One region of the Streptomyces sp. NPDC051662 genome, then DNA from elsewhere that is predicted to be linked to it. Evidence: riboswitches for the same ligand, from Rfam matches in the RefSeq annotation. Region 1 holds a riboswitch; the other holds the start of a gene.
The links. A riboswitch is a leader RNA that binds a small molecule or an ion and turns the genes downstream of it on or off. The one in region 1 is predicted to bind cyclic di-AMP.
Positions count from the first base shown of each region.

Region 1 (4,408 bases):
TCGCACGCGGCGTCCGATCTCTACCCCGACCTCGTGGAACAGGTGGTCGCGCAGTACAAGCGGGGTGGCATCACGCTGGGCTTCCGTACCCGTGAGGGCGTGGCGCGGTTCTTCGAGGGCATGGACCTCGCCGAGCCGGGACTGGTCACGGCCCCGCACTGGTACCGGGACACAGACGCGCCGACGGAGGAGGAGAGCGGCGGCTACGACAGCGGGATCTACGCCGCGGTCGGCCGCGTGCGCTGACCTTTCCGTCGCTCCGTCGCTCTGTCGAGACCGGCTCGTTTTGCCTGGGGGTGCGTGGTCCGGGGAGACTGCGGGATGCCGCAGATCCCCCCACAAGCCCCGAAGGCAGCCTGACCGCTCATGCACGACCAGAACCCGCCCGACATCTCACCCCGGACAGCGCCCGATCGGACAAACGCCGACATAGGCAGAGATAACGGGACAGATGCCTACACGGCCACAGCTCACATACCGCTCGCCGGTGGGCTCAAGCAGCGCCATCTGACCATGCTCGGGCTCGGCGGGGTCATCGGCGCCGGGCTCTTCGTCGGATCGGGGGCCGGCATCGCGATGGCCGGGCCCGGGATCGTCGTCTCGTATCTGATCGCGGGCGCGCTCGCGATGTGCGTGATGCGGATGCTGGGCGAGATGTCGGCCGCGATGCCGGCGTCGGGTTCGTTCTCCGTGTACGCCGAGCGGGCGCTCGGCCGGTGGGCGGGGTTCAGCGCGGGCTGGCTGTACTGGTTCCTGCTGGTCGTCGTCCTCGCGGTGGAGGCGACGGGCGCGGCGCGGATCGCGAACGGCTGGCTCCCGTCGGTGCCGCAGTGGGCGTGGGTGCTGCTCTTCATGGTGTTCTTCACCGGTACGAACCTCGCCGCCGTGAAGAACTTCGGCGAGTTCGAGTTCTGGTTCGCGGCCCTGAAGGTGTTCGCGATCGTCACGTTCCTGGCCCTCGGGCTGCTGGCCGTCTTCGGTCTGCTGCCCGACACCGATCCCGTCGGCCTCACCCATCTCGCGGGACAGGACGGCTTCCTGCCGAACGGCTGGCAGGGCGTCATCTCCGGGGTGCTCGCCGTCGTCTTCGCCTTCGGCGGTCTGGAGGTCGTCACGATCGCGGCGGCCGAGTCCGACGACCCGGTGCGCTCGGTGTCCCGGGCGGTACGCAGCGCGGTCTTCCGGATCCTGTTCTTCTACGTCGGATCGATGCTGGTCATCGTGACGGTACTGCCCTGGACGGCACAGCAGGCGGGGCTGAGCCCCTATGTCACCGTCCTCGACGCGATCGGCGTGCCGTCCGCCGGGCAGATCATGAACATCGTGGTGTTCGTGGCCCTGCTGTCGGCGCTCAACGCCAACCTCTACGGATCATCCCGGATGGTCTTCTCGCTGGCCGAGCGGGGCGAGGCGCCGAGGTCCCTGCTGAAGGTGAGCGACGGTGGTGTGCCCCGGCGGGCGGTCCTCGCGTCCGTGGCGTTCGGCTTCGTCTCGGTGCTGCTCAATCTGAAATGGCCCGACTCGGTCTTCCTGTACATGCTCAACGCGGTCGGCGCGGTGCTCCTCTTCGTCTGGGCCCTGATCGCCGTGTCGCAGTTGCGGCTGCGCGGGCGTATCGAGAGGGAGGCACCGGAGCGACTGGTGCTGAGGATGTGGCTCTTCCCGGGGCTGACCTGGGCCACACTCGCCGCGATGGCGGTCGTCTTCGGTCTGATGCTGACGAATGAAGAGGCGCGCCCGCAGTTGCTCTGGTCCCTGGGGGCGACGGCGCTCGTCCTGGCGGCGGCGGGGGTACGGGAGCTGCGCGCCCGGCGCGCCTGACCTCGGGGTACGCGGGAGCCGGGGGGGGGAGAAGAAGCCCGGAACGCGGCAGGGCCGGACCGGCCCCGAGGGCGGTCCGGCCTGCCGTGAGCGGTGTGAGGGCCTGTCAGTAGGGGCCGTTCACGTTGTCGATCGAACCGTACCGGTCGGCCGCGTAGTTGGACGCGGCGGTGATGTTGGCGACCGGGTCGTAGCTGTCCGTCGACGTACCGGGCACGTGGTAGGCCTCGAACGTGGGGTCGATGACCTGGAGGAGCCCCTTGGACGGGGTGCCGGCGGCGGCGTTGGAGTCCCAGTTGTTGATGGCCCACGGGTTGCCCGAGGACTCGCGCATGATGTTGCGGAGGATGCCGTCGTACGAGCCGGGGATGCCCTGCGCCGCCATGACGTCCAGCGACTCCCGGATCCAGCCGTCGAGGTTGTCGGCGTAGGTCGTCGTGGCGGTCGCGGTGGCCGCGGCGCCCGTATCGGCCGAGGCGCTCGCGTCGGCGCTCTCCTCGGCGGCCGGCGCGGCAGCCTCGTCGGCGGCGGTGGTGTCAGTGGTGGAGTCGGCTGTGGAGTCGGCCGGGGCCTCCGACGCGGACTCCGTTCCCAGCGTCAGTGTGAGACCGGGGTGGATCAAGCACGGGTCGCCGCCGATGACATCGCGGTTGTCCTCGTAGAGCTGCTGCCATCCGCCGCTCAGCGAGTACTCGTCCGCGATCTTGGAGAGCGAGTCGCCCCAGACGACGGAGTAGGTCGTCGGGGTGTCCGTCTGGACGACGGCGGCCGGAGTCAGGGTCACCTCGGCGGTGGCGGCGGTGTGCGCCGGGGCAGCCTCGGCGGTGGTGGCGGCCAGCAAGGGGAAGGCGAGTACGGCACCGCCCGTGCCCGCGGTGACGAGACCTCTGGCAACGGGGCTGTTCTTGGGACGACGGTGCTTAGCCTTTGAGGCCATGACGAATTCCTCTCCTGCGCCTGCGAGGTGAGCTGTCGGGTTCGGGCTGGAGATGCCCGGCCGCATGGTGAATGCGGCTTGACCCCAAGCCGGTCCGGAGTACGGATCGGCGACTTACCTGGGTCCCCCGCTCCTGCCGGGCGTGGGTGGGTGTGTGTTTCCGGACGGCGGCAGGATTCGGCGTTCCATCCGGAGTGACGAGAACGTAAGCGAGGACGCCCGGGCGAAACAAGCCCTGAATTCACAACGGAATCCAATTCATGAATCCGGCCAGAAATGATCTCGTTATCGGCCCGATACCGGGGAACTCAACTCGCCTTCCCCGTACGCGAAATGGACGAGGGGGCGGGCCGACAGCCGGGTACTTACGTGACACACATCACGCGCATGACGGAAATGTCCAGGTCACAACCGTGCACAGAGAGCGGAAAGCCGTGCGAACGATACAGAAATGGACTTCAGGGAGAACGGAGATAAATCGCCCATAAAGGCGCGGTGCGCGGTATCGGATCCGACCTGTCGACCGACCCCCACAAGGGCCCTGGCGGGCCGCTTCTCGCGGCCATTGATCCACCCGTCGTACCACTCGGCGCCATTACTGGCGGAGCCGCGAGCGCGTTTCTGACTCACTCTCACATACGAACCCGACCACGGGTCATGTGGCAGTTCTGTGGCGGCCTTTCACCGAAGAGCTGATCGAATGCGACGACTGCCCTTTCAGTAAAAGGAAGTTCGCGGCGGAAACGTGAGACGGGTGGTGGCGCTGCCGGAGTTGCCCTCCGGCAGCGCCACCACCCGTCGGTGACCCGGCGCCTGATCGCCCGCTTCACGGGCGGCGGCGCGAAGCTCAGTCCGTCTCCGCGATCTCCTCCCGCCCCGCCGCGGTGAACCCGAGGAGTGCGCGGCTGCGGGTGGTGTCGAACAGCGACGCGTGACCGTCCAGCGCGCCCCGGATCTCGCTGGTGGGGTGGTACGCCGCCAGCAGTTCCCGGGTGGGCTCCAGGGCGGCGCTGTCGGGCGCGGCCACATTGACGACATGGTGGCCGGTGAGGTCCGCCGTCAGGGCGGCCCGTACGGCTCGGGCGGCGTCCGGGGTGTGCAGCCACCCCCACAGTTCCCGGCGGTTGGACGCGGGGTCGCCGTGCACCTCGGCCAGCCGCTCCCGCAGCCGGGCGCCCGCGCCGACGAACGGGAACCGCAGCATGACGGTGACCGTGCCGTGGCGCCGGGTCGTGAACTCCGCGGCCTTCTCCGACATGACCTTGGACAGGCCATAGGAGTCGACGGTGAGATCGGGGTGGTCCTCGTCGACGGGGACATATACCGGGTGCAGATCCCGGTCGGCCCACGCGATGCCGACGGCCGACGCGCTGGAGGCGCCGACGACGCGCGGCACACCGAGGCGGCCGGCCTCCTGGAACACCAGATAGGCGGCGAGGACGTTGACGCGCAGGGTCTCGTCCTCCGACACGATGCCGGGCGCCGGGTACGCCGCGAGATGGACGACCCCGGCGAACACACCGTCCTCCCCCGCCGCCTCCCGGGTCGCGGCGAAGCACTCCGTAACCGTCCTCGCCTCGCTCAGATCGCCGGTGACGAACCGGACGCAGCCGTCCTCGCCGTCGCCCCGCTCCAGGTCGGCGCCCACGA
Region 1 is NZ_JBFAZD010000031.1:61,223-65,630, reverse strand. It holds gene AB0M67_RS34930 (SAM-dependent methyltransferase) at 1-246, shown strand, start outside; gene AB0M67_RS34925 (amino acid permease) at 514-1,821, shown strand; gene AB0M67_RS34920 (transglycosylase SLT domain-containing protein) at 1,928-2,758, opposite strand; cyclic di-AMP (ydaO/yuaA leader) riboswitch at 2,763-2,917, opposite strand; gene AB0M67_RS34915 (NAD(P)-dependent oxidoreductase) at 3,606-4,408, opposite strand, start outside.

Region 2 (4,408 bases), on a different contig from region 1:
GTGCCGGGCTGCATCTCGATGGAGCCCTTGCGGCCTTCCCAGATGCCGCCGAAGCGGTCGACGATGAAGTGGTAGGGGAAGTCGCCGTAGCCCAGGACCTTGATGTGCTGGACGTAGATGCCGTTGATGATCTGCGGCACCTGCTCCTGGGTGTAGGAGTTGTTCCCCGTCACGGTGTGATGGACGACGGCGGCCTTGATCGAGGGCTGGGTCTTGTACCCGGGATCGGCCAGCGCCTCGTCCGCGCCCCAGTCCTTCCGCAGCTTGATGTCCGGCTGTCCGGTCCGCGCGGACCGCGGCTGGTTGTCCGGGGAAGAGGCGGCCGGGCTCTGGGCCGGGTCGATGAACGACAGCCGCAGGTCCTGCGGCAGGCTGCCCTTCGGGGAGGTGAAGCGGACCTCCACCCCGTCCGCGTCGTCCGTGTAGAAGGCGGGCGCGCCGGCCCGCTTCGCCTCCTCGGCCACGCCCTCGTCAAGCTCCAGGGGAACCTCCCGCCACGACTCCCAGGCCCCGTCGCGGTGGATCCGCGTCTCCGCGGTCAGCCCCTCGTCGACGGCGGATCCCTTCTTCCAGCTGAGGCCGATCGAGGAGAAGCTCTCCCCGGTGATCTCCCCGGTGGAGAACACCTTCCCGGCCCCTGATCCCGCCTTCGCCGACAGGACGCCGGAGGGCTTGCCAACGTTGTCGGTGAGCGTGGTGTCCTCGACCTGAGAGGAATCCGCCGCCGTCGCCTCAAGCGCCGTCGCCGCGGTGCTGGTTCCCGCGACGGCGAGGGGCGTCGTCAGTGACACCACCCCGAGAGCTATCGCGGGGATCGATGTACGAAATCGCATGAACTTCCCTATGTCGTACCCATGCCTCAAGCCGCAGCACGAGGAGACACGACGTGGTGACCGATCGATGTCGCGCCGGGCTCGCACGCCTGAGGGCCTCGGTTCATCGCGCGGAGGAGCCCCGGCCGACAGGCCGTCAGCTCTGCTCTGCGCACGTTGTACATGAGGTCAGACGCACGCTCCGCGCAGGCAGTTCTTGATGTGGCGGAACTTTCTGGGACCGGCGCTCCCCAACGGCCCGCACTTCGGTTTCGGAGCGAGCTGTCGCAGACGGCGAGTTGACGACACAGATCGCCGGGAATCCGACAGGTCCCCAGCGGCCCTACTCCGCTCGCCGGCTGTCAGGCGGGGCGGATGCTTCCGTAGATCGGCATGTAGTAGATCGACTCCTCGCGAACGTTCGCGCCCGGCTTGGGGGCGTGGATCATCATGCCGTCGCCGATATAGATCCCGACATGGCTGATGTCGTCGTAGAAGAAGACCAGGTCACCGGGGAGCAGATCGTCGGTCGCGACGCGCGTGCCGGCCTTCACCTGTTCCCAGGTGGTGCGCGGCAGCTCCACGCCCGCCTCCTTCCAGGCGGCCTGGGTCAGGCCCGAGCAGTCGTACGAGCTGGGGCCCGTGGCGCCCCAGACGTACGGCTTGCCTATCTGGGCGCGGGCGAAGGAGAGGACCTTGGCGGCCTTGGTGGCGTAGCTGCCGTCGGAGGCTCCGGTGCCGCCGCTTGTGCCGCTGCCTGCGCCTGTTCCTGTGCCCGTTCCCGTTCCGGTGCCGGTGTCCGTGCCTGAGCCTGTGCCGCTCTGGCCCGAGCCCGTCCCCGTGCCGGTCGACGGGGTCCTGGCCTGCTGTTCCTTGCGCTTGCGCTCGGCCTCCGTCTTCGCGCGGGCCTCCAGTTTGGCCCGCGCCTCCGCCTTGCGGCGGGCCTCCTCTTCCTTCTTGCGCTCCAGCGCGGCCAGCCGCGCCTTCTCCTCCGTGGTCAGCTTCGACAGCAGCGCACGCGCCGCGCCGAGCTTCTGCTGCACGCCCTGCTTGCTGGTACGCAGCGCGGCCTGCGAGGCGGTGAGCGACTCCAGGTCCTTCGACGCCCGCGCCCGCTGCTTCGCGGCGGCGGCCTGCTGTGTCTGGTAGTCGGTGAGGACACCGCGCTGACGCTCCGTCAGCCGGTCCGTCACCTGCTTCTGCTCGAAGAACGCCTGCGGGCTGTCCGCGAAGAGCAGGGCGGCGGTCGGGGTGACCGCGCCTTCCCGGTACTGCGCGGCTGCGAACGAGCCGAGCGTACGCCGGGCCTCATTCAGCTTGTCCGCGCGCTTGGCGACCTCGTCGAGCACGCGGTCGACCGCGCGCTTCTGCTTCTGCGTGGCCTCTTTCGCCCTGTTGTACTTCTGTGTCTCACTGCCGGCCTGGCGGTACAGATCGTCGACCTTCTTCTGTACCTCCTCCATGGACGGCTTCGGCTCGACGGGCGCGGCGCTCGCGCTCTGCGCCGAGAGCAACGTGACCGAGGCGAGCGCGGCTGTCGTGAGCCCGACAGCGGGAGAGGCGGTACGTACTCCGCTGAGACTGCGCGGCTTGCGATGCGACGCCAAGGTCTGCATCTCCTTCCGTGGACCGCCTACCGGGTTAGCTGTCGGGTTCGGGCGGAACGGAAGGTTGCCCTACGGGCCTTGAGCGAAAGGCCCGATTCACCCCGGTTGTGCACTGTGGGTCCCCGGTTTCGAACTTCCTTGGGGAAAGTCCGAATTCGGCGTGGGCCGCCCGCTTGGCGTGGGTCGCCGTTGGGGGTACGGGCTGCCTGATCGAGCACGCTAGCCAAAGTGTGGTGCTGGTGTGAAGGTCGATGGCCGATATGCCCGATACATTTTCGTGACCATTTGCGCGTGCGATGTGTGAAACGGGTCGGCGACGCTTTTCCGCCACGATGAGTGACCGGGGCGCCGCCCGTGGTGATGGCGAGGCGAGTGACCGTACGGGTGGGGCATGCCGGGGAATTCTGGAGCCGGGCGCGGTGTGTCAGTAGGGCGGCCTAGGTCCTGTCTGGCAAATAGCGCCGTCCGCCCGAAGGGTGGGGCTCGCGGCGTCTGGTGCGTGCGATCGCAAGGCGGAGGGTCTCCCCTGTACTGGACGTACTGGGGTGATCCCGACAACGCGGCGAGCGTGCGTGCCAGGCGTCGCGAGCCAGGCGGGATTTGTCAGACAGGGCCTAGACTCGGAGAGCGATGAGCAGCCTCTTTGACGACAGTTTCCTGGCGGACCTCCAGCCCTCCGGCGACGAGCATCCACCGCCGCCCGAGGACGACACCGAGCACGCACCGGAGCAGGTGCCCGACGACCTCTTCCAGGGGGCCTATGACATGCCTCCCACGCGGGACCAGTACCACCGCGACGGCGCCCCGCGCACGGTCGTGGACCCCGCCGCGCTGCTCGAAGGGCTGAACGAGGAGCAGCGCGCGGCCGTCGTGCACACCGGCACGCCGCTGCTCATCGTGGCCGGGGCCGGGTCGGGCAAGACCCGGGTGCTGACCCACCGGATCGCGTATCTGCTGGGCAGCCGCGGCGCCCATCCCGGTCAGATACTGGCGATCACCTTCACGAACAAGGCCGCGGGCGAGATGAAGGAGCGCGTCGGCCAGCTCGTCGGCCCGCGCGCCAACGCCATGTGGGTCATGACGTTCCACAGCGCCTGCGTACGGATCCTGCGGCGCGAGTCGAAGAGGCTCGGGTTCACCTCGTCGTTCTCCATCTACGACGCCGCCGACTCCAAGCGTCTGATGGCCCTGGTCTGCCGTGATCTGGACCTCGACCCCAAGCGCTACCCGCCCAAGTCCTTCAGCGCCAAGATCTCGAATCTGAAGAACGAGCTGATCGACGAGGAGACCTTCGCCGACCAGGCCACCGACGGCTTCGAGAAGATGCTCGCCGAGGCCTACCGGATGTACCAGGCGCGGCTGCGCGAGGCCAACGCGCTGGACTTCGACGACATCATCATGACCACCGTCCATCTGCTCCAGGCGTTCCCCGATGTCGCCGAGCACTACCGGCGGCGCTTCCGGCATGTCCTGGTGGACGAGTACCAGGACACCAACCACGCGCAGTACACCCTCGTACGCGAGCTGGTGGGCCCCTCCGGCGAGGAGCACGACCCGGCGGAGCTGTGTGTCGTCGGAGACGCCGACCAGTCGATCTACGCCTTCCGGGGCGCCACGATCCGTAACATCCTCCAGTTCGAGGAGGACTACCCGGACGCGACGACCATTTTGCTGGAGCAGAACTACCGCTCCACGCAGACGATTCTGAGCGCCGCCAACGCGGTCATCGAGCGGAACGAGAGCCGCCGCCCGAAGAATCTGTGGACGAAGGCCGGCGCGGGCGCCCAGATCACCGGCTATGTCGCGGACACGGAGCACGACGAGGCGCAGTTCGTCGCCGACGAGATCGACCGGCTGACGGACGCGGGCGAGGCCAAGGCGGGCGATGTCGCGGTCTTCTACCGTACGAACGCGCAGTCCCGTGTCTTCGAGGAGATCTTCATCCGGGTCGGCCTGCCGTACAAGGTCGTCGGCGGAGTGCGCTTCTAC
Region 2 is NZ_JBFAZD010000023.1:65,752-70,159, reverse strand. It holds gene AB0M67_RS30865 (N-acetylmuramoyl-L-alanine amidase) at 1-833, opposite strand, end outside; gene AB0M67_RS30860 (NlpC/P60 family protein) at 1,175-2,419, opposite strand; cyclic di-AMP (ydaO/yuaA leader) riboswitch at 2,427-2,590, opposite strand; gene AB0M67_RS30855 (ATP-dependent DNA helicase) at 3,050-4,408, shown strand, end outside.
Region 2: another riboswitch for cyclic di-AMP. It lies ahead of AB0M67_RS30860 (NlpC/P60 family protein); the one in region 1 lies ahead of AB0M67_RS34920 (transglycosylase SLT domain-containing protein).